Linked DNA regions of Tunicatimonas pelagia. The protein of the gene in region 1 interacts with the protein of each later gene in a pairwise test. Links are inferred from orthologs where the notes say so. Each region holds a gene or a part of one and is shown on either strand. Other genes may lie near its edges. The genes, in order: rho and nusG.

Region 1 (16,259 bases):
GCTCCTCGTATCTGCGTAGGGTTTCAGTCAGCGTTTTGGAACTATTCTTTAGCTCAGCGGTTTTTAACTTTACAGCTTCAGCTTCCTCGCGCTTTTCTTCTTTCATAAGCTGGCCGATCTGTCGCGACAGATTGTTAGATGCTGCCAGCGTTTCGTCTAGCTTGGCTTGGGTTTCTTTTCGCGATTGGTTTAGTTTTACTACCTGATCAACTAAGTGTTGAGCATTGGCTAGGCCCCGTTTTATCAGACCTTGTACGGTAGCTGCTTCGTTATTGGCAATGGTTGCGATAGCTAACATGTTCTTTCAAAATTTTAGAAAGAAACGAAGTACGAAAAAATGCTTTAGAAAAGAAAAGGGCGGAGGTGAATTAAGTCGGAAGGTATGGATAAAATTCACGGATAATTGCTTGACAAATAGCAACCGATGGTCTATACTTGCACTAGCAAACCAGGAGAAGCAAAGCGTCTTTGCATTCCACTCCAAATTCAGTGCGCTGCATTATCCTATAATATCCATTTATTTAATGTCCTTATCCTTCGGCTTCACTGCTGAATTTCCAAATTTTTAGTATTACGCATTCCAATTTATGTACAACATTGATGAATTACAGGTTCGCTTGCTCTCCGAGTTGCGGGAAATAGCCGAGCAGATGGGATTGTCCAATTACAAGAAACTCAACAAAAAAGATCTTATCTACAAAATTCTGGACCAGCAGGCTATTCTGCCAGAAGACCAGCTTCCGCAAAAAAAGGAAAGGGCAAATGAAGAGTCAGATGCTACTTCTCCCAGCAAAGACGCTGATACTGAGAGTGCTGCTTCACCCAAACCAGAGAGTAAACCCAAACGGCGGCGCCCTAAAAAAGCAAAGAGTGCAACGGCTGAATCAGACCAAAACACCGAAAAAGAGCCTAAAGAGGATAGTAGCAATCAGCAAAAACCGCCGAAAGAAAGTGAAGCGTTTCAGCGTAAGCGTAAGCGGGTAAACGTAACCGAAACCGAAGATAGTGGTAGTGGTAGCACGGATGCGCCCAGTAGCACGAACGACCTGCTAGAATCTTTTGATATTGAAATGGAGGAAGTAGGAGAAACTAAAGACCCTCCCGAAAACAAAGTAAAAGACGAGCGAAACAAGCAGGATCGTTCAAATGATAATAACGATCGATCTAACGGCGACTCGCGAAAAGGTCGTGATAACCGCGACTCAAGAAATTCCCGCGATCAGCGGGATGGTAACCGCGATAAAAAGCGAAACGACGACAAAAAGCAAAACCAGATGGTGCCGATCAAAGAATTTGACGGGGCTATTGAGAACGAAGGGGTGCTGGAGATTATGCAAGATGGCTACGGCTTTCTGCGTTCATCGGATTATCACTATTTGGCCAGCCCCGACGATATTTATGTGTCACCTTCCCAGATTAAATTATTTGGGCTGAAAACCGGAGACACTGTACACGGGCAAATTCGTCCGCCCAAAGAAGGCGAAAAATACTTTGCGCTACTGAGGGTGTCATCCGTTAACGGAAAAACTACCGAAGATATTCGTGATCGGGTTCCGTTTGAGTACCTTACCCCACTTTTTCCCGAACAGCGCCTGAACTTATCTACCAAATCGGGGCATTACTCTACCCGAATTTTGGATCTATTCGCTCCTATTGGAAAAGGGCAACGGGGTATGATTGTTTCGCAGCCGAAATCAGGTAAAACGGTACTGTTGAAAGAAATAGCGAACGCCATTGCCGAAAATCATCCGGAAGTATATCTCATTATTCTACTGATTGATGAACGCCCGGAAGAGGTAACCGACATGGCCCGATCCGTGAAAGCGGAAGTAGTTGCCTCAACCTTCGATGAGCAAGCAGAAAAGCATGTGAAAGTGGCTAGTATTGTACTAGAGAAAGCCAAGCGTATGGTAGAATCCGGTCATGATGTAGTGATTTTGCTCGATTCTATTACTCGTCTCGCCCGAGCGTACAATACTACGGTACCATCTTCTGGTAAAATTTTGTCGGGTGGGGTAGATGCCAACGCACTGCACAAACCGAAGCGATTCTTCGGAGCGGCTCGAAACGTAGAAAACGGCGGTTCCCTTACCATCATTGCTACGGCACTGATTGAAACCGGTTCTAAAATGGACGAAGTGATCTTCGAGGAGTTTAAAGGAACGGGTAATATGGAGCTACAGCTAGATCGTAAGCTTTCTAATAAGCGAATCTACCCGGCAATTGATGTTCCGGCTTCGGGTACGCGTCGTGAAGATCTGCTGATGGATAAAGAAGAGCTATCGCGGGTTTGGATTTTGCGGAAGCTTATGTCTGACATGACTTCCAACGAAGCCATTGAGTTCTTACTATCTCGAATGAAAGGAACTCAGAACAACGAAGAGTTCTTGATTTCTATGAATGGGTAACTTTTCTTGATTGTACCCCTGTCAACATTCTCGTGGTATTATCGTATAACTAATTGAGAAAAAACTTACCTATATGAAGAATGAGGACAGAGTTGTAGAGCTATTAGCTGAAAGTCTGAAAAGACAAGATCAGATAATTGAGCGAATGGATCGGAATGAAAGCAAACAACAAAAATACAACGAAGTTGTCGCAGAAAAGATAGATAACCTTACTAGCGTGATGAAGAATTTTAAGGAGATTGTATTCAGTCAACATAGCTCTTTCAACAGTATCAAAGAAATACTTCTAAATCAGCAAGAAGAGATAAAGTCAATCAATTTATTTTTAACTAATGTTTGAAATGCTAAAGAGGAGATCAGCAAAATTAAAGAAAGGTTAGACCAATTAGAGTCATCGCGATAGAATTACCATTTGTATATAAGCCAGCCTAGTCGCTGGCTTTTTTACTCCTTCCCATCTACAAAATCTTGCAGATAGCGATAGGGTTCGGTTAGCTTACCATTCTTCGTAATGGTAGCTCGGGCAATCATTCCACCTTCGTCACTCCCAAGCAAATTGGGTAAGACCTGCGCTATTAATGCTTCACCGAAAGCATGAGAGGCATCGCGGGGTAATTCCGAGGGTAAATTATCAACCGCCATCACGGAAACGGTATTCTGAGGCTGATAAGGATCAACTACCTGATCGTTCCGAGCATCATAATCATAGATTGGATTATCAATGGTAGAAGGTTGTTTGGTGGAAGGGATAGAACCTTCAATATCGCAGGTAATGTCGGCAATCACTTTGATCTTAAAGTCCTCTTTCAGCATTTCATCCCGATAAAATAGCACGGGTGAGTTGGAGTCCCAGTAGGCTCCGGCAATCAACAGATCAGTTTGGTGAGCGAAGGGTAAAAATCCGGGCACAAACTGCTCAGGATAATCGTAGAACTCCTGCTTACGAAATGGTTTGCCGTCTTTTTTACGATTATACTGAGTTACTTCTAGCTGGGTATATACTGGTTCCTGATAATCCTGCTTCAGATAGCCAGTAGCATCTACCTGACGAATGCCTACCTCATTAAGCACTTCCGTAGCTCCCTGAGCAACTCGTCCGGTACCGGTAATAGCAATTTTGATAGCGGGTAATTTAATCTTTGCGTATTCCGTCCGTAAGTCAGCCAGGTCAAAGCAATCTTTGGCTCGCCGGATGTCGTACAAACCAAACTTTTTTCCAAAAGTGTATAAACCGTTGTATGCTCCCACAATGCCGGCAAATCGGCCGAAAGCCACTACCCGCTGGTTTTTCTGATTGGTGAGTCGCTCGTAGTCGATCAGGCGAATATTTTTCTCCAGAATAGCCCGCAGTAAATCCCGATTGTAGGCTTGTTTTTTAATAGTATGAGAGAAGAATAGATAGCTTTTTCCAGCAATCAGTTGGTCAATGGGTACCTCTTTCACTCCCATCAGAATATCGGCTGATTGTACGGAGTCTACCACTGGAATATTTGTTTGGCGGTATTCTTCATCAGGAAAACAGCGTAATGTGCTACTCTGGCAAAGTACTTCGGTACCAAATTTTTCTTGAACTTGTACAGCTTGATCGGGCGTTAGCGGAACCCGATGGTCTACCGGAACCTTATCTTCCCGGATTAATGCAATAGTTGGTTGAGCCATCTAAAAAAAGAAGTGTATAAAGTGCAATGATTTAGTAGGATTACAATTACGAAAGTACTGAAAAGTTCGTGGATGTGGGAAGCCCTTTTGTTTTTAGTCAGATAATAAGCGAGCTAACAAACCACAGAAGAACCAGTGATAGATTTGTTCCGAATAAATTTAACACATTGATTGCTAGATCCTTGTTTCTGTTTTTGGAATTTCATCACTTTTTTAAAGTACCCACTTCGTTTCAATCCGTTTGAAGAATTTATAAATTGCGTAGATGGAAAAATTCGTTGTTTCGGCCCGAAAATATCGCCCGACCGGTTTTGAACAAGTTGTCGGACAGGAGCATATCACTACTACCCTGCAAAATGCGATTGACCAGAATCATCTGGCGCAAGCCCTGCTGTTTTGCGGTCCGCGAGGAGTGGGAAAAACCACTTGTGCTCGTATTGTGGCTCGAAAAATCAACGGCTTCGACGAAGAATCTTCCACCAACGCCCTCAATATTTACGAACTGGATGCAGCTTCTAACAACTCAGTGGAAGACATTCGGAACCTGATTGACCAAGTGCGCTACCCACCTCAGCAAGGAAAATTTAAGGTGTACATTATTGATGAGGTACACATGCTATCGAATCAGGCATTTAATGCTTTTTTGAAAACGCTGGAGGAACCACCGCCTTACGCCATTTTTATTCTAGCAACTACCGAGAAGCACAAGGTTATTCCTACCATTCTGTCGCGCTGCCAGATTTACGATTTTAACCGGATTCAGATAGACAGTATGATGCGGCACTTGCAGAAGATTGCCGAGCGGGAAGGAATAGAGGCCGAAGAAGAAGCTTTAAACCTGATTGCTCAAAAGGCCGATGGTGCCTTGCGCGACGCGCTTTCTATTTTTGATCTGATTGTTACCTTTTCGGCTGATCGCCGGGTAACGTATCGGGAAACTATTCAGAATCTGCATGTGCTGGATTATGATTACTATTTTCAAATAGTAGACTTACTGCTAGAGCAGAAGTTACCTCAGGTGCTGCTAATCCTGGACGATATTCTCCGTCAGGGTTTTGATGGGCATAATTTCATAGTAGGCTTGAATGAGCACCTGCGTAATGTGTTGGTTTGCAAAGACTCAGCCACTTTACCGCTACTACAAGTATCAGACACGGTGCAAAATCGCTACCAGCAGCAGGCAGAGCAAGCTCCGCTCTCATTTTTACTTACGGCTATGAACTTGGCTGGACAGTGCGATTTGCAATATAAGAACAGCAAAAATCAGCGATTACACGTGGAGTTGTCGCTTATTAAAATGGCTTACATTGAGTCAGCAGTCCAGTTAGCCCAACAAAAACCGGCCCCGGCAGGTGATAAAAAAAAAGCAGCCACACCTCAGTCTGATGCCTCAGAAGTAAGCACATCCAATGACCAAAGTTCCGATCAGCCTCCAACATCAGGCGGAAGAGGAGCTACGCCCATGAGTCTCGGAGCAGCGCCTCGCTTACAGAGCACCATTCGAATTCCAAAATTAGGGCAGGCTCCGCCTCAACCATCATCCAACGGAAACGGTCACGCTACCAAAGCCGCTGAGGTAGCTGAATTAGACAATACTGTAGATACAGCAGTGTTAGAAGAAAAAACCGATCAGCCGGTTTCTCTAACTAAGCTAGAAGAAGTGTGGAAGGAGTTTATTGAGGAACGGCGAGCCGAAGGTAAAGAGATTGAATACGTACTACTTAACCAACCTATTAATCTGGAAGGCGATGGGGTGACTATTCCGCTCACATTTATTAGTCCCATTCAAGAAGATCAGTTTGATGGGGTGCGGGCTGAATTATTACAGCGTTTGCGCCGTCGCTTAGGTAATTCTCAGATCAACGTAAAGACCAAGGTGGTAAAAGAAGAGCGGGATCGTCGTCCTTACACTCCTTCGGAAAAACTCAACTATTTAAGTGAGAAACATCCGCTACTGCGAGAGCTTACCCAGCGCATGGGGCTTGACCCCGATTATTGAAGCCACTACAATTCATTGCTGATTACTTCTAAATCACTTTGGGTGAGTGGCTTAGTGATGTATTTTATCACTGCTTGGTTAGTAATAATTTTATCTACATCCCTTCGGTCTTCAGAACTAGACAAAATAATCACTTTGGGCTTTTGCTGAATCTCGGACGGTAGTGTTTCAAACTCATAAAGAAACATAAACCCATCCATAATCGGCATGTTAATATCCAAAAAAATCAGATCAGGGATTTCATCAGGTGACTGAGCATTTTCCTGGAGGTAGTCTAATGCTTGCTGTCCCGAGCTTTTCACTACAACGCGCTCAGCGAATGCAGTAAGTTCGATAACTCGTCGGCTGATAAAATTATCAGTATCGTTATCATCAATAAGCAACACCAAGTTAATCATTTACTAAGCCATTCTGTGATCTACCCACTATCATCCTAAATGTAAAGTTCAGTTGATATTTACCAAATAAAAAGCAGGATTCACTAAATACTAAATACACGTAAGGTTTTATTCTAAAATACAATCAAGTGGTGAACAGGGCGCTACTTATTGCTAAGGTTGAGCAACTCGCAATTGCTCACCTGCTTTAAGATTAAAGCTTTCCTTTTGGTTCCATTCCATTAGCTCTCGAATAGAAATACGGTACTGCTGAGCAATCTGATACATAGTTTCCCCGGTCTGTACTTCGTGATACTCTTTAACTGCGGTCGGTTCACTGCTTGAGGTCGGAAGAAGTAGCTTTTGTCCTTCTTGAATAGAGTCGTAGATTGATAGCTGATTGTGATCGGCTAGTTCCGCCACTGAAATATCGTACTGTTGGGCAATGCTGTACAACGTTTCCTTAGGACGTACGGTATGGGACGCAATAGTATTTTCTGACTCGTTTTGTATATCTTTAGTGGTATTATTTTGCGCTGGGTCGTTTCGCCAAGCTCGTTCAGATGCAATATCAGAATCTGATGGTTGTGCAGACGAATCCACGCTTATTGGTGTATCAGCTACTTCAGTGGTAGCTAATCTGGGGTCGGCCACGGTACTTTTAGTGGTTGTTTTGGCAGCCGATGCTAACGCCAGGGGTTGACTGGTTGATCCATCCGGACGGCGAAACTCAGCTGCAATGGTAGTAGGACGAATATAGCGTAGCCAAAGCACTTGGTAAGATTGAAGCGGTTCTTCTTTTCGCAAGCGGTTGTTTCTAAGTAGCTTGTTGAGCTTAATGCCAAATCGCTGGGAAACATTCCACCAATTTTCTCCTTCTTCGGCCACGTGGTAGTGAGCCGGGGCGCGGTTACGTTTTGGTCGTAAATAATACGGCTGCCCCGCCGTAATAGCTGCCTGCGGATGGCCCAAGTTATTGAATTTGATAATCTTGCTCGGTGGTACTCCGGTGCGTTGTGCGAGTCGCTTCACATCTTCACCTTCTTTGGCAATGACCGCCGGAATTCCGTTGACCAATAATTGCTCTTTCCCAAATAGTCGACGGGTCTTTATCATGGGAAAAGCTTCGGAGTTGAGTTTTTCGCCAGCCAGTACCGAGGCGGTCGCGGTCTGCTCTGGCGCAGGTTTTGTTGAGGGCGGATTATCCGCGTTATCTGCCAGCGGAGGTTCTCGCAAACGCCCGCTAAAATCAGGAACAATAACTGGGTAAGCTTTATCTTGAGGAACCTTTCTTTGTTTTAGCCAGGTGTTGTAGGGTTGAAGCTCATCTTCGGTCACTCGAAATTCTTGGGCAATTTCCCGCAGGGTTTTTCCACCTCCATTTTGATATACAAAAAGCTGAATTGGAGGGCTAGGATTTTGACCTACGGCACTTTCAAAAGCAATTTTATGTGAAAGGTATTTCAGTACGTACCAGTGAGCTTTTCCATCGAGTCGCATCACTTTTCTTCCATTGAAGCGTTTGTCCGCTTTTTTCAAGGCTCCGCCGGGGCCTTCGTAGTAGGCCATGAGGGCGTGTAGCCAATTGTCGAACAGGGCATTATTGTTTTTAAAATAGCGAGCGGCACCCCGAGTAGCTGTGATGATATTCATTCGCTCGTCCACGGCACTGTTGATAGTCAAGCCCACTTCCTCCGCTGCTGCAACTTTAAACTGCCAGTAGCCAATGGCGTTAGAACTAGAAACTGCATCGCCCACCAGAGCACTTTCTTGAACTACTAAATACTTAATGTCTTCGGGTACGTTTTCTTCACGCAGAATCTTCTCAATCAATGGAAAATAGGCATCGATACGATCTACTTTGGCGTTGAAGTATTTTTCGTAGCGGGTGAGGGCATCTACGTCGGTCTGCACTTTCTTACGGGCATCGGCGGTAAGTTCCAACCGCATATCAGCAAAATGAATGATTTCCGGTACCTTTGGCGATTCAGCCCGAGGCGATTCAGCCTGGGCAGAAAAGACCAAGCACAGCACTAAGCACCCCAGCATACTTATGTTTTTCATACCCTATTTTTTTTGAGCGACCATCAGTCCATCGCGTATTGGTAGGAGAACGTTTTCTACGCGAGAATCTTGTTGAACGAAAGCATTGAAATCTTTGAGCACCTGCGTTTTAGCATCAGCCTTTTTGCCAGAATCTACTACTTTTCCGTGCCACAACACATTATCGGCAATAATAAATCCACCGGAAGACAGCTTCTCTAATGCCAACTCATAGTAATTTAGATAATTGATTTTATCAGCATCAATAAAAACCAGGTCAAAGGGTTCCTCTAAAGTAGGAATGATCTCCAGCGCATGACCAATTTTGGTTTCAATAACATCTTGCAATTTAGCCCGCCGAATGTATTTCTGCACCATCTCGCTCAATTCCTCATTAATGTCCAGGGTAATCAGTTTACTACCGCTAGGCATAGCAGATGCCATCCAGATAGCTGAGTAGCCGGTGAATGTGCCGATCTCTAAAATGCGCTGGGGGCGAACCATGCGTACCAACATTGCCAGTACACTTCCCTGCACCGGGCCAGAGAGCATTCGGGGCATCAGTACTTTTAAGTAAGTTTCTCGCCGTAGCTCGCTTAGCAAAAGGGTTTCTGAAATGCTGTGCTCCCGCACGTAGTTCTCAATAGCAACCGATAGTAATTGCATAGCATACAAGTCTACAATAATCTGTTAGCATCGTCAATGATAGGCTAGACAAATTGTGAATTTTAGTATGCATGCCTACTAAAATTCAGTATATTTGCTTGCTATGAAGAAAGAACTGACGGTAGATTATAACATCAAAACAGCTTGGCACGCGATTTATCGCATGTACAATCAGCAAGCACTGAAGAACGACTTTACTACATCCATCGGCTACGTATTACTCAATATTGATTCTAAAGAAGGAACGCCCGCTACCAAAATTGCTCCATTAATCGGGTTAGAATCGCGCAGCCTGACCCGGATGCTCAAGAATATGGAAGAGAGAGGGCTGATTATCAAGCAGCCTGATCTGAATGACCGTCGCTCGGTACGGATTATGTTGACGGAACTAGGGCGAGAGAAGAAAGAAATATCGCGCAAAACCGTACTTAACTTCAATGACGCTGTTCGGGCAATTATTCCTGAGGATAAGATCAACACATTTTTTGAGGTCATTGATAAGATCAACAAAATCGTAGAAGAAGAAATAAATCCACCCGTTGTAACCACCACACCATGAAGAAACACAACATTACCAAGGTAGCCGTACTCGGTTCGGGAGTGATGGGCTCCCGCATTGCTTGTCATTTTGCCAATATTGGCGTAGAAGCACTACTGTTAGATATTGTTCCGCGTGAACTGACTGAGAAGGAAGAAAAGAAAGGACTGACGCTGGAAAGTCCGCAGGTACGCAATCGTATCGTAACCGAATCTTTCCAAAAAGCAGTAAAATCTAAACCTGCTCCGCTCTACCACAAGTCATTTGCCGACCGGGTGACGTTGGGCAATTTTGACGATGACCTAAGCAAAATTGCTGACTACGATTGGGTGATTGAGGTAGTTGTGGAGCGGTTGGATATTAAACAGCAACTGTTTGATAAAGTAGAGCAACATCGCAAACCGGGAACGCTAATTACTTCCAATACTTCGGGTATTCCGATTAATATGATGCTGGAAGGCCGTAGTGAAGATTTTCAGAAGCACTTCTGCGGAACCCACTTCTTCAACCCGCCCCGTTACCTGCGCCTATTGGAAATTATCCCGTCGCAAAAAACCGATCCGGAAATTGTAGATTTTCTGATGCACTACGGTGACCTGTACCTAGGTAAAGAAACAGTGCTTTGTAAGGACACTCCGGCTTTCATCGCCAACCGCATCGGGGTCTACAGCATTCTGTCTACCATGCACACCATCGAGAAGGTAGGACTAACCGTAGGCGAAGTAGATAGTTTGACCGGGCCACTTATTGGGCGACCCAAATCAGCCACCTTCCGTACGATGGATGTGGTGGGGCTGGATACGACCGTGAACGTAGCTAATAACTTATTCGGAGTGCTAAAGCAGGACGAAGCCCGCGATATGTTCCAGTTGCCGGGAATCATGAAAGAGCTGTATGACCGCAAATGGCTGGGCGACAAGACCGGGCAGGGCTACTACAAGAAGATTAAAGACGAGAAAGGCAAATCGGTTATTCAGGAATTGAACCTAGAAACCTACGAATACGGTGATCGCACCAAAGCCAGGTTTCCTTCGCTGGAAATGGCGAAGCCCAAAGATGATCTCAAAGAGCGACTGAAAATTTTGGTAACCGCTCAGGATAAATCCGGAGAATTTTACCGTGCTCATTTCTATGATACTTTCAAGTACTGCTCTAATCGTATCCCTGAAATTGCGGATGAACTCTACCGTATCGATCAGGCAGTGTGTGCTGGCTTTGGTTGGGAGTATGGCCCCTTTGAAACCTGGGATATGCTGGGCGTGAAGAAGACCCTGGAGAAGATGGAAGAAGCGGGCTACAAACCCAACCAGTGGGTGTACGACATGCTGGAAAGTGGTGCGGAAAGCTTCTACAAAGCCGAAAACGGCAAACGCCTGTACTACGATATCGATAGCAAATCCTACCAAGTAATTCCGGGTACCGATGAGTTTGTGTTGCTGGATACGCTGCGGGAAAACAAAGTGCTGTGGAGTAGTGATGGAGCTACTATCCTCGATTTGGGCGACGGCATTCTGAACGTGGAGTTCCACACCAAAATGAATACGCTAGGTAATGACCCGGTGGAAGCTATCAATCGTGCTATTGATATGGCTGAAAAAGACTACGTAGGCGTAGTGATCGGTAACGAAGGTCAGAACTTCTCGGCCGGAGCGAACCTGGCGATGCTGTTTATGTACGCCATTGAGCAGGAGTTTGATGAGGTAGATATGATGATCCGTCAGTTCCAACGCACCATAATGCGGGCTCGCTACTCTTCTATTCCGGTGGTAGTGGCTCCCCACGGTATGGCACTGGGGGGAGGCTGTGAGCTTACCCTACACGCTGACCACGTACAAGCTGCTGCCGAGACCTACACGGGTCTGGTTGAAGTAGGGGTGGGACTGATCCCCGCCGGAGGTGGAACCAAAGAAATGACCTTGCGAGTGTCTGACAGTATTGAAGCCGGAGATGTAGAGCTAAACGCGCTGCAAAATGCTTTTATGAACATTGCTACCGCCAAAGTATCTACCTCGGCTCACGAAGCGGTTGATCTCAACTATATACGTAAGCGCGACCGCATTACCTTGAACAAAACCCGTTTGCTAGCCGATGCCAAAGAAGCGGCCTTATCACTAGCTGAACAGGGGTATACTCAACCCACTCAGCGCAAAGACATCAAAGTGCAGGGCAAAGGCGGTATGGCGCTCTTCCTAGCGGGAATCTACGGTATGCGCCAGGGACGTTACATCTCGGATCACGATCAAAAGATTGCCGAAAAAATTGCCTACGTGATGTGCGGTGGCGAGCTATCGTACCCGCAAATGGTATCAGAACAGTACCTATTGGATTTGGAGCGGGAAGCATTCCTGTCTCTTTCCGGAGAAAAGAAAACGCTGGAGCGAATCCAGTCGCTACTGCAAGGCGGAAAACCGCTTCGGAATTAGCATAATCTATATTCGGCTTAAAAAAAGGGGTAATCTTAAATTAAGGTAACCCTTTTTCAAAATTAATTGTTAGACTTATTCGGCTCTGCTAATCAGTACTTTAGACTGAGTTAATAGTTCCAGAGTGCAGCCGCTATTCCAAGTATTTTTGTTTTTCAGATGGCTACACTTCAATCGACAACGATTTTTTAGTATTCTATATCGCTTCATTTTCCCAATAGCATACTCAACAAATATTCTTTCTTTACTCAATAGGTTGTTTTTGCCGTTGTAATACCGGCTTACGTAATAAATCCAGGTAGTTTTGTCTGAAAGTACCAAGGTAATATCAGTATGCGTTCCTTTCTTTCCACGCGGTGGGTGCCCACTGTATTTATTTCGCTGTAAATCCCGGAATGCCGGCCAATGACCTTGCGGACGCTCGGTGAGATTTTCCGTACCGTCAAAGACTAGCCGTCCGCTAATAGTTCATTTGCCTCTTTGACATGAAGCTCAAACGCGGCAACTGCTTGGAAAGACTGTTTTGGCATCACCTTTTTTTCTAAGGTTTGAACAATTGATTCAGAAAATTTTCTGAGATTATCCGAAGCACTGGATTTGAACACCCCAAACACATTTGTTTACTTTTCTGCTGCGAGTTCAGAAACACTTTATACGGTTATTTGCGTTATTCCATAGTACCTAACTGAAGAAGAAACTATGACACTACCCAACACTAGCATTTTTGCGCTCAGTATATGCGCGCTAATCCTTCTATCCGGTTTTCACCCTAAAAAAATAACATTGGATTCTAATTATTTAACTGACACTACTAATGTGCTTTTGCAAGAGTGGACGGGACCCTACGGTGGGGTACCTGCCTTCGATGAAATGACTGTTGAGGCAGTAAAACCTGCTCTGGAACAGGGCATGGCAATGAGCCTAGAAGAAATTAATGCTATCGCCAACAACCCCGAAGAACCCACTTTTGAAAACACTATTGTTGCGATGGAGCGGGCAGGCGAAGAATTGGGGCGAGTGTTTACCTACTACGGTATTTATAGTAGTAACCGTTCGTCACCCGAGTTTCGGGAAGTGCAGCAAGAGATGGCTCCTAAGCTATCCGAATATTCCTCAAAAATCTCTCAGAACGAAGCGCTATTTAAGCGGATCAAAGCCGTATACGAAAAAACTCAGCAAACTCCGCTGGGCGGCACTCCGCTGGAAGACGATCAGCAGCGATTAGTAGAATTGATCTACAAGCAGTTCCAGATGAACGGGGCTGAATTAGACGAAGAGAAGAAGAAACGCTACGCGGAGATTAATAAAGAGCTTTCCAAGCTTTACACCCAATTTTCCAATAACGTGCTAGCTGACGAGGAAGGCTACGTAACCTATCTTTCCGAAGATCAACTCAGCGGCTTGTCGGAGCCACTAGTTAATGCCTACGCTAAAGCCGCAGCGGATCGAGATAAAGAGGGAATGTACGCGGTAACTAATACTCGCTCATCAATGGATCCTTTTTTAACTTATTCAGATGAGCGGGACTTACGGGAGAAAGTGTGGCGTACTTACTATTCAAGAGGAGATAATGGCGATGAGCACGATAATAATAAGATCATCGAAGAAATTTTGAAGCTTCGCAAAGAGCGGGTCGGTTTGTTAGGCTACGACAACTACGCCGAGTGGCGTTTACAGGATCGGATGGCTAAAACCCCCGAAAACGCAATGGAATTGATGAATGCCGTGTGGCTCGCTGCCATTGCCCGAGTGGCCGAAGAAGTGGAAGATATGCAAGCTGTAGCCGATGCCCAAGGTGATGATATTACCATTAAACCCTGGGACTACCGCCACTACGCCGAGAAGGTTCGTCAGCAAAAGTACGATCTGGATTCGGACAAAGTAAAAGAATATTTGCAGCTAGATAAGCTTCGGGAAGCCATGTTTTTTGTGGCAGGTGAGCTGTTTAATTACGATTTCACTCCAGTGCCCGACGGAGAAGTACCCGTATTCCACGAAGATGTGAAAGTGTGGGAAGTGACCGATAAAACCTCGGGAGAGCATATCGGCCTATGGTATCTCGACCCATTTGCCCGCACCGGGAAGCGTTCGGGAGCCTGGGCGACTACCTACCGTCGCCATGCTACGTTCGACGGTAAAAAAACTGTGTTAGGCTCCAATAATTCTAACTTTGTGAAACCTGCTCCTGGCGAGCCAGTACTAGTTTCTTGGGATGATGCTACCACCTTCTTTCACGAGTTTGGTCATGCCCTGCACTACTTTTCGTCAGAAGTGCGTTACCCAACGCTTAATGGTGCTGTTCGTGATTATGTTGAGTTTCAATCTCAATTGCTAGAGCGTTGGCTTTCTACCGACCCAGTTATTGAAAATTACCTAGTTCATTATGAAACAGGTGAACCAATGCCCCAAGAGCTGGTCAACAAGATTAAGAAAGCGGCCACCTTCAACCAGGGTTTTGCCACTACTGAGTACCTAGCCTCTGCGCTAATGGACATGAAACTCCATCTGGCTGATCCAGAAAACTTGGATGCAGACCAGTTTGAGAAAGAGACACTAGCTGCTATGAATATGCCAGAAGAACTGGTGATGCGTCACCGTACTCCGCATTTCAGTCACGTATTCTCAGGTGAAGGCTATGCAACGGCTTACTATGGTTACATGTGGGCCGATGTACTTACTGCTGACGCTACCGAAGCTTTTGATAAGGCACCAAATGGATTTTATAACAAGGAATTAGCGGATAAAATGGTCAAATACTTATTTGCGCCCCAAAATTCCGTAGAGGCTTCTGAAGCCTACCGACAGTTCCGGGGTCGCGATGCTCAGATTGACGCCCTCATGCGCGACCGGGGCTTTCCCGAAAATACGGAGACCAGACACCGGAGTCTGGAGGACGGACGCAACTGATAAGAATAGAGAAAGGGAGAAGGGAGGACGAAGAATGAACAAATTATGGGTTTCCGTGTCCCGCCTTCCTTTCTCCATCTTCCGGTCTTCGGACTCCGTTTCTCAACTTTACAATTTTTTTCTCGTTAGTACGTCTTACTAATCATCATGAAAGCACTGAGTTTAACCGGTGGGTTGGTATCGAGTAAGGAAAATGAAATTAGTCTGGCAGTACAGCGCGAGCGTCCGCGTTTACTAAGCTTTATCCAGCAACGCATACCCGACCGAGAAGAAGCCGAAGATATATTACAAGACGTATTTTATCAGTTTACCGAAGCCTACCGTACGGTAAAGTCTATCGACCGGGTCACCTCCTGGTTATTCACTGTAGCCCGTAACAAAATCACCGACCGCTATCGGAAGAAAAAGCCCCGCAGTTTTAGCGAGCAAGCAGTAAGTTCTGAGGAAGGTGACACCGCCCTTCGGTTGGAGGATATGCTGGCTGACCTCAGTAATCATCCTGAAAGTGAATTGATGCGTTCTGTTATCTGGCACGCTGTGGAGGAAGCACTGGAGGAAATGCCTCAAGATCAGCGAGAAGTATTTGTGATGCACGAATTTGAAGACCTTAGCTTCAAAGAAATAAGTACTATTACGAAAGCTCCAGTCAACACGCTATTATCCCGGAAGCGATACGCAGTTTTATTCCTGCGAAAACGGCTACAAAACTTATACGACGACCTCCGCGATTAGCTCCAACTCCCTAATACTAAGAAAAATGAAACGCTACTGGATTTTGAAGATAATTGTCCTGAGTGCCTTAGCCATTTTGGCACTTAGTGCAGTTGTAATGTTACTTTGGAACTGGCTAGTACCATCGCTATTTAATGGCCCATCTATTTCATTTGGTCAGGCACTAGGTTTACTGGTGCTATCAAAGATACTTTTTAGCAGCTTGGGGCGAGGGCGATGGAGTGGCGGATACTCGGCTCGTAAACGCACGTGGAAGCGCCGATTTGAAGAAAAATGGCATAATATGACTCCTGAAGAGCGGGATAAGTTTAAAACTACTATGAAGCAACATTGCAGTAAATGGGGGTGGATGCCGTCAGCATCTACACCCAAGAACCGTAAAGAACCTGTATAATTGTTTTTTATACAACGTACTTTTATCTGCGAAAACAACTTTCCTCAAAATACTTTATTAACTTAATTGCAATAATCGACTATTTTGTAGTTAATCAGCGAATAGTTTATACT
Region 2 (15,996 bases), 2.7 Mb from region 1 along the record:
CCAAGGGTACCGTGTTCATCAACTCCCAAAACCCGATCTTAAGTAATATGGCCAAGCGGTTCGGCAAGCCGTATTTTTATCCAGCGGAAGGTGATTACTTCCACTGTGAATTTATTTCAGCTGACCCTTTTGTTTGCTATCGGCACGAGAGTGGGCAGGAAGTAGAAACCCAGTTGCTAGGTGGTTATAATTTTGAGAATATTTCGGCAGCATTATGCATTGGTAAGTTCTTTGGGGTTCCGACCGAACAAGCCAATAAAGCGGTAGCATATTATCAACCGTCTAACAAGCGTTCGCAGATTGTAAAAAAGGATAGCAACACCATCATTCTGGATGCCTACAATGCCAACCCTGATTCTATGCAAGCGGCAATTGAAAACCTGAAAGCCATGCAAGCTCCTCAGAAAGTAGCCATTCTGGGTGATATGTACGAGTTGGGCGAAGACAGTCCGCAGGAACACCGAGCAATTGGCGAACAATTAGCCTCAGCCAGATTTACTCAAGTATTTCTCTGTGGTGAACTAATGAAAGATACTGCTGATGCTTACCCTCAAGCTCATTACTTTCCCCAAAAAGAAGACTTAGAGGCATTTTTGAAAGAAAATCCTATTCAAGAAAGCATAGTATTGTTAAAAGCTTCGCGGGGTATTGCACTAGAGACATTGGTGGATCTATTTTGAACATGGCCAACGACTACAATAAAATTATCAAGGAGAATATTGAAGCAGTAATTCTCCCTCTAACCCATCGTTTATTTCAGCTAGAGATTAAACTGATGGAAGAGGTGCCGGATGAATTACAAGTAACGCTAGAACGTAAGCCTGATTTTTTGAAGCACATCACCACGAAAGATGATCGGAATTTTATACTACATATTGAATTTCAATCAGCCAACGACAGCGATATGGTGTACCGGATGTTGGGCGGACGGCTAGTCAGTATCATGCTCTGCTATTGCGTAAGTACCAATTGCCAATTATCCAGTTCGTAGTCTATTTAGGACAAGACCCACCAACGATGGACACTTCCTGGTCAGCCGTTAACATTGATTTTCAGTATACTCCTAGGAGTTTGCAGGAGTACAACTATCAAAACCTGCTGACCTCTGATATTCCCGAGGAAGTCATTTTAGCCGTTCTGAGTGACTTTCGAGATCAACCTCCGGAGGAAATAATTCATTTAATACTAGAAAAGATTGTGAAGATTGTACCCAATAAGATTAAATTACAACGGTATTTATGTCAGCTTGGAGTGCTTTCTAAGCTACGAAATTTGCAACCACTAACATTTCAAAAATTAGACGATATGCCAATAGAATATGACATCCAGACTGATTATCTCTTTATGAAGGGGAAAGAAGCTGGCATTGAAGAAGGGACTACTGAAGGAATGAAAGAGGGTGAAAAAGCGGTAATCGTGAAAATTCTAAAATTGGGAAAGCTAAATCACACTCAGATTTCCGAGTTTACAGGTATCTCCGAAAAGCGGATTAAGCAGACTGCCAAAGAGCACAACATTTAGCATTATTTCACTCTATGAACACTACCGCCGGAGCAACTCCCTATATCTTGTCATTTCTTAGTGACCTTCAAGCGAACAATGAAAAAGCCTGGATGGATGCCCACCGCGACCGTTACCAAACCGCTCGCCAGCACTTTATCGATCTGGTAGGGCACATTCTGGGCGAACTTAGTATTGACGACGAAAGCCTACGCGGATTAAATCCTAAAGACTGTATCTTCCGCATCAATCGCGATATTCGTTTCTCTAAAGACAAGTCGCCCTACAAGAACAACTTTGGGGCAGCGATGGCCGAAGGCGGTCGTCATACCGATCAGGCATTGTACTATTTGCATCTTCAGCCTAACGACGAATCTTTTTTGGCAGGAGGTATCTATCAGCCACCCCCACCCATACTGGCGAAGGTACGGCAGGAGATTGACTACAACGCTAGTGAGCTAAAAACTATTACCAATGCCCCGGCATTTAAGCAGTACTTTGGCGAAATTCAGGGCGATGCCCTTAAGCGAGCTCCTAAAGGCTACGAACCCGACCACCCCAATATTGAGATGCTCAAGCTTAAAAGCTATCTGGTAATGCACAAACTCACCGATAAACAGGTGGCCAACAAGCAATTCCCCGCCCAAGCCGTGGCGGTCTTCCAAAGTATGCAGCCCTTCCTTAGCTATCTGAATGTAGCGGTAAGCTAGTTTTGGTATTTATGTTTTTAGGCATCCTGTATTCCTGTAGGTAGGGTGCTCTCAACTAGAGAGATTTGGTCAGTATTGATACAGCGGTCAACAGCCCAGCCATTGCCGGACAGATCATAGAGCAGGAGGGGCACTATCTACTTTCGCTCAAAACAATCAGAAGGACATCTTTGCTTAAGCGGTCGACGCGCAGTAAAAGATTACATGATGCCCTATCGTTAAAGATTAGTTAGTGATAAACAGGTAGAATTTGGTTAAGGACGTATAGAAACCTGTACCTGCTATGTTTGTAAACGTACCGAGCTGCTGGGAGAAACGCTGGCTTGGAAGAACATCCAGTCCATCATCGTGGTATACGCCCTGCGAGAAACTGGTACCAAACAGCAAGAAGAGTGTCGCTTTTATCTGAGCGATGTGGTTAAAAGCCCAGCCTATTTCAATAAAAAAGTCAGGGAACACTGGGGCGTAGAGAACCCATTTCATCACTGGGCGACCTGTGGTACCTGGATGAAGATCGTCGTCGCACCAACACTAAGACAAGGCTCAAAACTAAAACACGCTTAGAAAGCTGGCTTTACAGCTACCACACAAACCTAAAGGCGGCGGCCGCTCAAGCAGATGGCGATAAGCACAGCATCAAAGTAAGAAAGCAGGGTGGGATGATGACTATCTCAAACAGATTATACGTCAATACTGCTCTGGTTAGTGCGTTTAACCTGATAACTAACTGAGAAACGTTTCTTTTAATTAGAAATTAGTTGATCAGCGTTCCCACCTCTTGTCCGCTGATTAGATTGAATAAGTTGCCGGGTTTATTCATATCAAAAACAATAATGGGCAAGTTATTTTCCTGACAGAGCGTAAATGCGGTCATATCCATTACGTTGAGCTTCTTCTGATATACTTCGGAAAAAGTAATGGTTGAGAAACGTTTAGCAGTGGGGTCTTTTTCGGGATCGGCGGTATACACTCCATCAACTCGGGTTCCCTTTAGTACTACATCAGCTTCAATTTCAATAGCGCGTAGGCTGGCCGTAGAGTCGGTGGTAAAATACGGATTTCCGATACCCGCCCCGAAAATAACAATGCGTCCTTTCTCAAGGTGGCGAATGGCTCGACGACGGATAAAGGGTTCACATACTTGTTCCATCTTAATGCCAGACATCAACCGGGTATAAACTCCGGTTTGCTCTAGTGCGCTCTGCAAAGCCATACCGTTAATAACGGTGGCCAACATTCCCATATAATCACCCTGCACCCGATCCATTCCTGAATTCTGAGCCTGTACTCCCCGGAAAATATTACCCCCGCCAATGACAATAGCCACCTCAACCCCAGTATCTTTCACTCGCTTAATTTCCTGGGCGTACTGTTGAATTCGCTCCGGATCAATGCCGTAGGGCTGATTGCCCATGAGGGCTTCACCACTAAGTTTCAAAAGAATACGTTGGTACTTCATACGTGTCATTCTAAATTAAGTGCAAGTAACGCAAAATTATCCAACCGAAGCGAAATGTGTAAGGAAAAATCTAGAATAGTGGTATGGCTCGATAGTGTTAAAGTGTTATTGTATTCAGTTCGCCGTGGAATGGTGTTCATATTGCGAAATTAGAGTTCAAAATCATGCGTTTATGAGTTCGGAGCTTCGCAAATTTTAACCCTTCAACCCTTCAACCCTTCAACCCTTCAACCCTTCAACCTCAAAACTAACCAGTACTTGATTTTTCTCTACACTCTCTCCAGTCTTCACCAAAACGGAATCAATCATTCCTGAGGCCGGGGATTTTATGACATTTTCCATTTTCATGGCTTCCAGGGTAAGTAGCTTATCGCCCGTTTGTACTGAATCGCCAGCATTTACTTCTACTGCTCGGATGAGACCCGGCATCGGGCTGCGAACTTCTTCCACTACGGCTTCTGAGGTGGCATCCATTCCCAAGGTTTCTAGTAGTTGGTCAAGTTCAGATTGCAGTTGCACTGGCACCCTTTTTCCGTTTACCGAAATAATGAATTGCTTGGTCGCATAGTCAGCTTGCAGCACCTCAATTTGGTAAGACCGGTGCTGATAAAGCACGTGAAATTGATTGGGCGAAATCTGGTGAATATCCAGATCAACCTTTTTCTGGTCGATATGAATTTGGTCGTCTTTTACTTCTACAGACAGTGAAGTATTATCGTCAACTGAGGCCTGGTACATAGCTTGCAGCGTAAAGTTGACAGCGAAGTTACTAACAATTACGCTTCTTAGCTAAAATCATTCACTACGGATTTAACTTGCTCTTTGTACTTGGGGCCGATAGAAATTCTAGCCTGACCAATATGAATGTGATTGTCCCGAATCACGTCAATATGGCTTAAAGCCACGATGTAGGAGCGTTGCACTTGAATAAATTCAGCAGAAGGCAGGTAAGCTCGTACTTGCTTAATCGTAGATCGTACCAATACTTTTTCGCTACTGAGGTGGTAAGTAACGTAGTTTCCACTCCCTTCAATATACTGGATGTCTTCATATCGCATTTTGCGCTGTTCACTGCCTGTATTTACAAAGAAAAAATTAGTGGCATGATTACTTGAGTTTAGTCTTTTCCTGACCTTTAAAAGTGCCGAATGAAAGCGGGTAAACTCGAAGGGTTTTAGCAGATAGTCTACCGCATCAAGGTCATAACTCTCTAAAGCATATTCGCTAAACGCGGTGGTGAAGATGACTAATACGTTTTTCTCGTTGAGTATGCTAGATAGTTCCAGCCCTGAAATATCGGGCATATTGATGTCTAAAAAGATCAGGTGAGCGCTGTTCTCTTCCAAAAACTTCAGTGCTTTGAATGGGTCAGTGAAAGTCTCTACTAATTGTAAGAAGGGAACTTGTGCGGCATGATTTTCAATAACCCGCAGCGCATTGGGTTCATCGTCAATAGCAATTGCCCTAATCATCAGGTTAGATTAAGTTCTAAGTGGACGAGGTATTTTCCGTCATTCAAGCCACAGGTTAGCTTATGCCGATTAGGGTAGATAAGTGTCAAGCGATTTTTTACGTTCTCTAATCCTAATCCACCAACCTTGGATTGTCCGGTTCGTTGTACGGCATTTTCTACTTCCATGACTAATCGCTTTTCTATTAGTTGGATACTTATGTTAATCTGGGAAGCGTGAGTGGTACTGACTCCGTATTTGAAGGCATTTTCAATGAAGGGTAGCAGAATCATAGGCGCAATGCTAAGGCTTCCTATTTTGCCGTTTTTTAAGTCAAGATCAACGTTTAACTGCTGGTCTTCGGTGAGCCGCATTCGCTGTAGCTCAATATACCGTTCCAGATAATCCAGTTCCTTATTTAGTGCAATAAAATCGGCTTGGGTATCGTGCAGGCTGTAGCGCATTAAAGTACCCAATTTTGAAATATTATCTGCTGTGCTCACCGCCCGTTCATCCAGTGCCACCGCATAAATATTATTTAAGGTGTTGAACAGAAAATGAGGGCTAACCTGCGCTTTTAGCAGTGCCAGTTCTACCGATAGTTTCTCAGAAATCAACCGACTTTTGACTTGCTCATTCACAAACCAATCTTTAACAAAACGATAGGCGAACGATATGTAAATAATCCAGGGTAGTTGACTAAAAACAAATTTATCAAAGCTGTTAAATTCTCGGAACATCCAGTGACTAAACTCACTAGAAAAGTTAAGGCTCGCCCAGTCGTTAATCATCCAGGGAGCTAGTAAAAGTACAGTGTGGAGAACTTTTGCAACAATGAGTAGTACTACTAAGCATAAAGCGTATGTAAGCCATTTATCCCGCTTAAAGAATCGGGGAATAAGTACGAAAATATTGATATACATAGGTAAAATAAAGGTCAGTACCAGCGAAATGCCTCGGAAAGTAATATGCGTCGAGTCCATGTTATTTGACCAGGCAGAAATGGCCGAAACCATTACCAGCAACCAAAAGGCGATATGAAACCATGCTTCTCGTTTGTCCAGCTTGATAAATTGTGTGTTCATCTCAAATAATTTAGTTAACGACACAATGCTACCATTCACCTACCTAATCTGAAAAATAATGTGACGAAGACATGTTTTTATGACACGAAGGCACTATTTGAAGGATAGTTAATTGTCAATTTTGAACAGTTCAGTATTTCGGGCTTCGCCATTCACATCGTAATGAGTAAATGTGAGCTGAGGTTGACCTTCTTCTCGTTTAACCTCAACTCCCAAAAAACCGCCAATTAGATTAAGATAGCGGTGCTGGGGTTGTTTCCCACTTTTCCAGCCCTGCACGTGGGAGTCGCTCACCGGGCCTGAACCAAACTCCATAAGCTGAGTAACACTATCCTGCGATACGTACTGCCAGTGCCGATCTCCGTTAATCACGTAGGTATTTTCGTGCTGAGAGAGTAAGTTTCTTAGCCACTCACCTTCGGTTTGAAAGGATGCGTTGGAGTGGTTGTCGGTTTTATTTTTCCGGTCGGGCCCCACCACCGGGGTAGCGGAAATTACAACCTTAAACGTAGCATCCGATTCTGACAGCGTTTGCGTAAGCCAGTGTTTCTGTTGCTGACCGAGAATCGTTTTGCCTTCGCCATCGGGAGCTTGGTTGGCACTGCGGTACTCCCGCCCCTCTAGCAGCCACACTTGCAAATCCTTTCCCCAGCGAACGGTTCGGTAGGGAAGCTCCTTCATCGGAACATTCTCTTCCCAAATCACCAAGCCCTCGGCGTAGGACAACTCCCCGTAATCGGATGTTTGCGCGTGAGAGTCATCGGAAAGCAAGTCATGATCGTCTTTGATAAAGTAGGTAGGTGTTTCTCGGAAGAAATTGACTAGCGAGGGCCAACCGTTGATGGCGTGCCACTTGTGTCGGGCTTTCTCAGGATTGGTAGCCGACGGCCCAGGTTTATCGTAGTACACATAATCACCGGTTTGCACAAAGAAATCGGGAGCTAACTCTGCCATGCTCAGGTAGGTTTTAAATCCGGCTACCGAATCATCGTAGCTCCAAAAGTATTGACAGGTAGAGGAGGTAAATGATACTGGAGCCGCCACCGTATCGGCCGGGGGAGTGCGAAAAATTCCGCTTATTGTGGCTATGTTTTCATCGGACTGCTGCGCTTTTCCTTCTAGTTTAATGGTGTACTGGGTATCTGGAGTTAATCCTTCCAGAGGAATATGTACCGTGTGGTCTTCCTTTGCTTCAGCTACCAACCACTCTGAAGTCTCGCTAGACTGATCGCTTTCTACTATCACGCGAACGTAGCCGTCAGCACCTCGCACTGCACCATCCATTTCATCTACAGGCATATTCTCATCAAAATTAATTGGATGGCGAAATACCTTGGGTTTCCGCTGGTGAACTACCGGATTTGGTTTTTTCTGACCGCACAAGCGTGTCCAGACAATGGCATCAGTAGACGTGAGTTCTGAAATTCGGAAACCGTTAGTGAAATAGACTTCTTGAGCGTAACTCAATTGAAAACTAGCTACTGCTAAAAGGCTGGTGAAGTAAATGTAAAATAACTGCTTCATTGCTTGGTAGTAATTGTCCCAAATTCTTCAAAATACTCAAGGTAGGGATTTAAAATAGAATCGTACTGATAGTGCGTGTGCGGATTTTGATTATACGTTTTGGTGCGCTCTTTTCCGTAAAAGTGCCAATCACAAAAATCGTAGAGGGCGAGCCAGTCCTCCTGGTTTTGGTTATGGCCACCATTGCGCCAGTGTAAGGCCAGATTATCCGGTTTTCCGTAGGCATCAAAAATCGGTTGGGCTGCCAAATGAGTGAGCTGCGTGCCGTAGGGGTTAGCCCAGTAATCTTGGCGGGCGTGTAGGTTCACCAAAGCCCGAGGGGCAATCAGCATCTTAGCAAAGTGGGCGTCAAAGGGCAGGTAAGCCACACTATCCACAAACTGAAATAGTGAGTCGGTAAACCAATAATGGTGGCGTTCTTCAGCTACCGACAGGGTTTGAGGCTTCTGATCAGGATCAAAGTACCGCCAGCTTCCGGTGCCACCGCTACCCGATGAGTTGGGAGCCGTTACGGCAATGCGCTCGTCGTAGATGCCAGCACAAAGGGCTGTCTTTCCTCCTCTTGAATGACCAGTTACTGCAACCTTATCTGCATGAACGTAAGGTTGCTTTTCGAGCCAGTCAATAATAATGCTGTACATCCAGGCCCAGGCAGCCGTGTTTTCCCAGGTATGGTTGGGGTACAAAGCTAGTACACCAGTATCTCGGTTATCGGGCTTATCGGCAGCTACGTCTTCCCGAATAAACTTCACAAAAACATAACCGCGCTCAATAGCCTCTTTGGTAGCAAATTGCTGAATTTTATCTCTTCCTTTCTTTTGGTACTGCGCTTCTTTTCGCGGATTCTGCATATCGCTCAGATCAAATAAGAAGCGGTCGTTCTTAATAATCACCGGAAATGAGCCTTCTCGCCGGGGAATAACCGCACCTACCCGAACGGAAACCTGCTTGCCATTTTTATGCAGGATAAATTGTAGGGTTTGCTGAATGGCAGCACTATCGGGAAGATACTTTTCATCAGTAACTTCTACTTCTACCTTATCTAAACTACGGTGGTCGGGCATTGCGCCGTACTGGTAGCGAGTGAGTATTTGTTTAAGGTGCGGACGGTGCGCTTCCCACTCAGATGCTGAGATAGTTCTGTTGTCCGCTCGTAAAGGATTAGGCAAAGTAGAATGGTACTCAATTGGGGAACTCGGAGAACGGCACCCTACCCAAGCTGCTAGTAAACATAAGCTAGCCGATCCAATAATCCATCGTTCACTCATAATGCAAGTATATTGAAAATGATGGTTATTTAGCGACTACTTCTGCCAAATCTGGTAAAGCGGCTAAGCTTACCCGATAAAATTTTAGTTGGGTGGAATAGTTTTGCTGGTTAAGTCGTTACTTAATTCGATATTTGCATTTCGCACAGTCAGACCACATTGAATAAAAAATATTGAAACCAACTTCATCCGTATCAATCAGGCAAATAGTTGTGATCGGGCTTTGTATCTCAACCGTCGGTTTTTCAGCTTGTAAAGTTGAGCAAATTGCGGCTACCCAGCCGACCAATATAGATAATCCTAACGTAGAATCAGACTCAGTGGCGACCGAACTATTGCTAGAGATGGAAGAAGTCGTTGCTCTTCCCTACCAAGCCGCCGAGGCTCGCGAACACGATTTGCTACATACTAAACTAGAGGTGCGTTTTGATTGGGATAAGCACTACCTTCACGGTAAAGCCACGCTTCAATTAAAACCGTATTTCTATCCTCAGTCCACCGTAAATTTAGATGCTAAAGGCTTCGATATTCACGCCGTTCATTTACTGAAAGGCGACCCAAGCCAGCCACAACCACTGTCGTACGAATACGATAGCTTGATTCTTCAGATCGCTTTAGACAAAACCTATTCGCGTGATGAGTCTTATCTACTGGTCATTGATTATACGGCTAAGCCCGACGAGTTTGAAGCTGGCGGAAGCGAGGCCATTAAATCGGATAAAGGGTTGTATTTTATCGATGAACCCTCGCCTCAAATCTGGACGCAGGGCGAAACCGAAGCTAGTTCGCGTTGGTTCCCCACCATTGATACCCCCAATGAACGTTGCACGCAAGAAATGTTTATTACGGTAGATAACCGCTACGTGACGCTATCGAATGGAACATTAGTGTATTCGCAGGTTGATGAAGAGAGTGAGCCGGTACCTTTACGAACGGACTATTGGAAAATGGATCAACCGCACGCGCCTTACTTATTTATGATGGCTGTGGGAGAGTTTGCGGTAGTAGAAGACCAGTGGAATGAAATGTCGGTTAACTATTATATTGATTCGGCTTACGCGGCTTACGCCGACGATATTTTTGGTCGAACTCCCGAGATGCTTTCGTTCTTTTCCGAAAAACTAGGAGTAAAATATCCCTGGTCTAAGTACGCTCAGGTAATTGTACAGGACTTTGTTTCGGGAGCGATGGAGAATACTACCGCTTCGGTTTTTTATGATGCCTTGCTGGTAGATGACCGCGAATTGCTAGACAATCATTGGGATGATATTATCGCCCATGAGCTATTTCATCACTGGTTTGGCGATCTGGTCACCTGCGAGTCTTGGGCCAACCTTCCGCTGAACGAGTCGTTCGCTACTTACAGCGAGTACCTCTGGAGTGAGCATTACTACGGAAAGGATGAAGCGGAGTACGACCGCTGGGAAAAACTACAAAACTATCTGTCGGAAGCCGAAGGTAAAAAAGTTGACCTGATTCGCTATCGCTACGCAGATAAGGAGGATATGTTCGATCGGCACTCCTACGATAAAGGTAGCCTAATACTGCATATGCTACGCAACTACGTGGGCGACGAAGCCTTCTTCGCTGCCCTTGAGCTGTACTTGACCCGCCACGCCTATACTTCAGTAGAAATCCACGACTTACGAATAGCATTTGAGGAAGTGACCGGGCAGGATTTGAACTGGTTTTTCAATCAGTGGTTTCTGAATTCTGGCCATCCGGTATTTGATATACAGCAAGGCTTTGGAGATGGGCAATTGACACTTACTATTACGCAACTTCAGGATACTGAAACGGCGCCAATCTACCAGATTCCGATTACGGTAGATGTATGGGTAAATGATAAACGAAGTAGCTACGAACTATGGATTAATGAGCCGTATCAAGAATTTACGATTGCTGCTGACACAACCCCACAGCTAGTACTCTTTGATGCCGAAGGAGCACTATTAGCTGAGGTCTACCACAATAAGTCGGAGGAAGAATGGGCGTATCAATTTCGTAATACTAATCATTTTATGCACCAATTGACCAGCTTGCAGACGTTGGTCAACGATTCTACTGCTACAGTTACTCCGGTAATCTTAACCGAAGCTTTAGACGATGATTTCTGGATGATCCGGCGACTTGCCATCAATGCTTTGGAAGACCAGCTGAGCGGTAGTGACAGTACGCTGCTACTGAAAATTGAGAGGCTAGCCCGTAACGATGAGAAATCATTGCTGAGGGCCGATGCTATTAATGCGTTGGCTACTATCAATGCTGAACATTATCAAAACTTATTTCAGCAGGCACTACAAGATTCTAGTTACGCCGTAATAGGTACGGCCATTGCTGCTTACGCTAAAACTTCGGCACCTGATAAATCTGCTCGCTTTGCACCTTTCCAAGCGTTTACTAATTTCAATACGGTAATGGCTTTAGCCGACTACTTTGTGTCTGAAGGGGTGGCCGGTCAGTACCCTTGGTTTGAAGAAAAGACGGCTCAGGTTTCGGATGAGACATTATACTATTTTCTAAACTATTTAGCGCAGTATTTAGTCGCAACCAACGATCCGTCATCCACTCAACAGGGCATTCAACTGTTGGCTGATCGGGCGCGTAATCATCCGCAATATTACATTCGGCTTACGGCTTACCGCGGACTGCTATTTTTTAGCGATCAGCCCGAAGTTAATGAAATGTTACAGACTATTCGAGACGCGGAGCAAGACGAGCGGCTCAAGGCTTTGTACCAATCAAGCGGTTACTAAAAATTTAAGTGGATTTTTTCCAATTTCTTTTCAGCTATCATTTGAATATATAGAAAAAGACCTTACTTTTGCCCTTCCATTAAAAATAGTGGGCAAAAATCTGATTTTACTGCTATTTATATACATGGAATTTTCGGGGGAGATTCCAGAGCGGTCAAATGGGACGGACTGTAAATCCGTTGCTTCGGCTTCGAAGGTTCGAATCCTTCTCTCCCCACTGATAAAATCTGAATGAGAGGCGAATTTTTCTAGCGAGGTTGGTGTTAGCTCAGATACTTGTATAATGATTAATGACTGATGAGTAATGAATACAGCCATTAATCATCACTAAGCGGGAGTAGCTCAATTGGTAGAGCGACAGCCTTCCAAGCTGTAGGTTGAGGGTTCGAGACCCTTCTCCCGCTCACTTTAATGATTAATGTGACAGTGATTAACGACTAATTAAATTAGACTTCATTATTCACTACTCATTAATCATCAATCATTATTTAGAGCTGCCGACGTAGCTCAGGGGTAGAGCGCTTCCTTGGTAAGGAAGAGGTCACGAGTTCAAATCTCGTCGTTGGCTCAAACGTTTACAGAGGTTTTACCTCTTAGATTTCGTTACATTTTGATCACTGAAACTGTTTTTTAACATGGCTAAAGAAACCTTTGACCGTTCCAAACCGCACTTAAATATCGGTACTATCGGTCACGTTGACCACGGTAAAACAACGTTAACTGCTGCTATCACCACCGTACTGGCCGGGAAAGGTCTAGCAGAACTAAAAGACTTTGCGTCTATCGATAATGCTCCGGAAGAAAAAGAACGGGGTATTACCATCAACACTTCTCACGTTGAGTACCAAACTGAGAACCGTCACTACGCTCACGTTGACTGCCCCGGTCACGCTGACTACGTAAAGAACATGGTTACTGGAGCGGCTCAAATGGATGGTGCTATTTTAGTAGTAGCAGCTACTGATGGACCAATGCCTCAAACCCGCGAGCATATCCTATTAGCTCGTCAGGTTGGTGTACCGGCTATCGTAGTATTTATGAACAAGGTAGACTTGGTAGATGATGCTGAGCTACTGGAGCTGGTAGAAATGGAAATCCGCGAATTGCTTTCTTTCTACGAATTCCCTGGCGATGATATTCCGGTAATTCAGGGCTCGGCACTGGGCGCATTGAACGGCGAATCTCAGTGGGTTGAGAAAGTTGATGAGCTAATGAGCGCGGTAGATGAGTATATTCCAATGCCTGAGCGTTTGGTTGATCTTGACTTTCTAATGCCCGTTGAAGATGTATTCTCAATTACTGGGCGAGGAACAGTAGCTACTGGCCGTATCGAGCGAGGAGTAATCAACTCGGGTGATGCAGTTGATATCTTAGGTATGGGAGCTGAAAACTTGAAGTCTACTGTAACTGGGGTTGAGATGTTCCGTAAGATTCTTGATCGTGGTGAAGCCGGTGATAACGTTGGTTTGCTACTGCGTGGTATTGAGAAAACACAAATCCGTCGCGGAATGGTAATTGCCAAGCCGGGTTCAGTTACTCCTCACGCGAAATTCAAAGCTGAGGTATACGTTCTTTCTAAGGAAGAAGGTGGTCGCCACACTCCTTTCTTTAAGAAATATCGTCCTCAATTTTACTTCCGTACTACTGACGTAACTGGTGAGATTACATTACCTGACAATGTTGAGATGGTAATGCCTGGTGATAACGTTTCTATCACGGTAGAATTGATTTCGCCGGTAGCGATGGAAAAAGGACTACGCTTTGCGATTCGTGAAGGTGGACGTACGGTAGGTGCGGGTCAGGTAACTGAAATTACTGATTAAATTAGAAATATGAGATGTGAGATATGAAAGTTTCATATTTCACATTTCTCATTTCCCAAACGGGTGTAGCTCAGCTGGTAGAGCAACGGTCTCCAAAACCGTAGGTCGTGAGTTCGAATCTTACCGCCCGTGCTAAAATGAAGCGTTCACTATGAATAATGTTGTTGAATTTATCCGAGCCTCTTACCAAGAGATGAGCGAAAAGGTTACTTGGCCTTCTTATTCATCATTGCAAAGGAGTTCGTTTCTAGTACTGGTAGCTTCATTAATCTTTGCATTACTGATTGGAGTCATTGATCTCGGCTTTGAAAATGCGATGAAGTGGTTTTATAACGCATTCTAAAAAACGCTGAACGATTATGGTCGATCCAAAATGGTATGTGATCCGTGCAGTAAGCGGAAAAGAGCGTAAGGTTCGGGAGTACCTCGAGCACGAGATCAAAGTGAACAAGTTAGAAGAGTTTGTACCTCAGGTGATTATTCCGTCGGAGAAGGTGATGGAAATGCGAAACGGTAAAAAGCGGGTGCGGGAGCGTCAGTTTTTTCCGGGATATATTCTGGTGTCGGCTGATTTGAAGAATGGAGAAGTGCTGCACATGATTAATAATGTGCCCAATGTAATTGGGTTTTTGAGTGCCAAGGGAACAAGTACAGCCCGTTCACAAGAGCCACCTGTGCCTTTGCGTGAATCAGAGATTAATCGCATTTTAGGTCGAGTTGACGAGGCGGAGGAAGAGGATATTAAAATGGATACCCCGTACATAGTGGGTGAAGAGGTGAAGGTAATGGATGGGCCATTTAGCGGGTTCATCGGTAACATTGAAGAGATTTTTGAAGAGCGCCGGAAGTTGAAAGTGATGGTGAAGATATTTGGCCGTAACACTCCGGTAGAGCTTAATTATATGCAAGTTGAAAAAGTAGATAATAGCGGTAACAATGGCTAAAGAAATAAGCGGATACTTAAAACTACAGATTCGCGGTGGGCAAGCAAATCCATCCCCTCCCGTAGGTCCAGCCCTAGGTAGTAAGGGATTGAATATCATGGAGTTCTGTAAGCAATTTAATGCACGAACCCAAGATAAGCCCGGGCAATTACTTCCGGTACTAGTAACAATTTATACCGACAAGTCTTTTGACTTTGTAATCAAGACTCCTCCTGCTGCGGCTCTGCTAATGCAAGCTGCCAAGCTGAAGAAGGGATCGGCTGAGCCTAACCGGGCTAAAGTAGGCAGCGTTACTTGGGATCAAGTGAAAGAAATTGCTGAAACCAAGATGCCCGATTTAAATGCATTTAAAGTAGAGTCGGCGATGAAAATGGTAGCTGGCACTGCTCGGAGTATGGGGTTAAGAGTAACTGGAAAAGCTCCTTGGGCGTAATAAATTAGTTGAACACATGGCGAAGCTAGGAAAAAAACAACAAGATGTACTGAAGAAATACGACCTTACCCAGTCTTATTCTCTTCAAGAAGCTACTGAAATTGTTAAAGATATTACTACTACTAAGTTTGATGCTTCGGTAGATATAGACGTGAATTTGGGTGTAGACCCCCGCAAAGCCGACCAAATGGTTCGGGGTGTGGTGGCACTACCGCATGGTACCGGCAAGGAGGTAAAAGTATTAGTGCTTTGTACTCCTGAAAAAGAGGCTGAAGCGAAAGAAGCTGGTGCTGATTACGTCGGGTTAGACGAATACATTCAGAAGATTGAAGGAGGTTGGACTGATGTGGATGTTATTGTTACCATGCCTACTGTAATGGCAAAAGTGGGACGCTTGGGTAGAGTATTAGGCCCACGTGGGTTAATGCCTAACCCGAAGGCGGGTACGGTAACGATGGACATTGGAAAAGCCGTGCAGGATGTGAAAGCTGGTAAGATTGACTTTAAAGTTGATAAGTTTGGTATTATCCACGCTAGCATCGGAAAAGCTTCTTTTGACCAAGAGAAATTAGTAGCTAACGCTACCGAGATGATTCAGACCATTAATCGGTTGAAGCCTTCTTCAGCAAAAGGAACTTATTTCAAGAGCATTTCATTATCGAGCACTATGAGCAAAGGAGTGCCCGTAGACAAAAACACCGTTCCAGGTATATAATAGTTATGACTAGAGAAGAAAAAGGAGTCCTGATCGATGATCTTGCCGAGAAGCTTCGTAACACCAGTTACTTCTACGTAGCCGATACCGGAGGGCTATCAGTAAAGGAAATTAATGAATTTCGGGCAATGTGCTTTCAGCGAGGTATTGAGTACAAAATTTTCAAAAACACCCTGATTCGTAAAGCCCTAGAACAGCTCGATACTGATTACGAACCCTTTCACGATGCTTTGAAAGGTACGTCAGGCATAATGTTCTCAGCCGAAACGAGTAACGCGCCGGCTAAAGTTATTAAGGAGTACCGTAAGAAAGGAGGCGATGCCGAAAA

The links.
Region 2: the proteins of rho (region 1) and nusG interact in binary tests that used the Escherichia coli proteins (3 or more experiments, as listed by UniProt). The link is inferred for Tunicatimonas pelagia from one-to-one orthologs.

Annotation. Positions count from the first base shown.
Region 1 is NZ_CP120683.1:3,020,384-3,036,642, reverse strand. What follows is about bases 1-2,997. They hold rho (transcription termination factor Rho), read left to right. Parts: upstream 1-587; coding sequence 588-2,408; downstream 2,409-2,997. Other genes in these bases: P0M28_RS12850 (NAD(P)-dependent oxidoreductase), read right to left, coding at 2,853-2,997; P0M28_RS12855 (hypothetical protein), read left to right, coding at 2,482-2,748; serS (serine--tRNA ligase), read right to left, coding at 1-298. In the rest of the region: more of P0M28_RS12850, read right to left, coding at 2,998-4,067; P0M28_RS12845 (DNA polymerase III subunit gamma/tau), read left to right, coding at 4,333-6,066; P0M28_RS12840 (response regulator), read right to left, coding at 6,072-6,464; P0M28_RS12835 (LysM peptidoglycan-binding domain-containing protein), read right to left, coding at 6,618-8,507; P0M28_RS12830 (O-methyltransferase), read right to left, coding at 8,511-9,152; P0M28_RS12825 (MarR family winged helix-turn-helix transcriptional regulator), read left to right, coding at 9,256-9,711; P0M28_RS12820 (3-hydroxyacyl-CoA dehydrogenase/enoyl-CoA hydratase family protein), read left to right, coding at 9,708-12,113; P0M28_RS12815 (M3 family metallopeptidase), read left to right, coding at 12,813-15,020; P0M28_RS12810 (RNA polymerase sigma factor), read left to right, coding at 15,168-15,752; P0M28_RS12805 (hypothetical protein), read left to right, coding at 15,778-16,146. UniProt on the Escherichia coli protein: Facilitates transcription termination by a mechanism that involves Rho binding to the nascent RNA, activation of Rho's RNA-dependent ATPase activity, and release of the mRNA from the DNA template.
Region 2 is NZ_CP120683.1:5,763,977-5,779,972, forward strand. Bases 12,994-15,727 are described here. They hold nusG (transcription termination/antitermination protein NusG), read left to right. Parts: upstream 12,994-13,935; coding sequence 13,936-14,520; downstream 14,521-15,727. Other genes in these bases: tuf (elongation factor Tu), read left to right, coding at 12,994-13,576; secE (preprotein translocase subunit SecE), read left to right, coding at 13,728-13,919; rplK (50S ribosomal protein L11), read left to right, coding at 14,513-14,953; rplA (50S ribosomal protein L1), read left to right, coding at 14,970-15,668; rplJ (50S ribosomal protein L10), read left to right, coding at 15,674-15,727. In the rest of the region: P0M28_RS24625 (UDP-N-acetylmuramoyl-tripeptide--D-alanyl-D-alanine ligase), read left to right, coding at 1-680; P0M28_RS24630 (hypothetical protein), read left to right, coding at 683-991; P0M28_RS24635 (hypothetical protein), read left to right, coding at 1,018-1,521; P0M28_RS24640 (DUF2461 domain-containing protein), read left to right, coding at 1,536-2,210; P0M28_RS24645 (hypothetical protein), read left to right, coding at 2,276-2,443; P0M28_RS24650 (hypothetical protein), read right to left, coding at 2,436-2,693; pyrH (UMP kinase), read right to left, coding at 2,965-3,669; P0M28_RS24660 (acyl-CoA carboxylase biotin carboxyl carrier protein subunit), read right to left, coding at 3,889-4,407; P0M28_RS24665 (LytR/AlgR family response regulator transcription factor), read right to left, coding at 4,455-5,141; P0M28_RS24670 (sensor histidine kinase), read right to left, coding at 5,141-6,205; P0M28_RS24675 (alkaline phosphatase D family protein), read right to left, coding at 6,314-7,729; P0M28_RS24680 (alpha/beta hydrolase family protein), read right to left, coding at 7,726-8,997; P0M28_RS24685 (M1 family metallopeptidase), read left to right, coding at 9,171-11,753; more of tuf, read left to right, coding at 12,389-12,993; more of rplJ, read left to right, coding at 15,728-15,996. UniProt on the Escherichia coli protein: Part of the processive rRNA transcription and antitermination complex (rrnTAC). The complex forms an RNA-chaperone ring around the RNA exit tunnel of RNA polymerase (RNAP).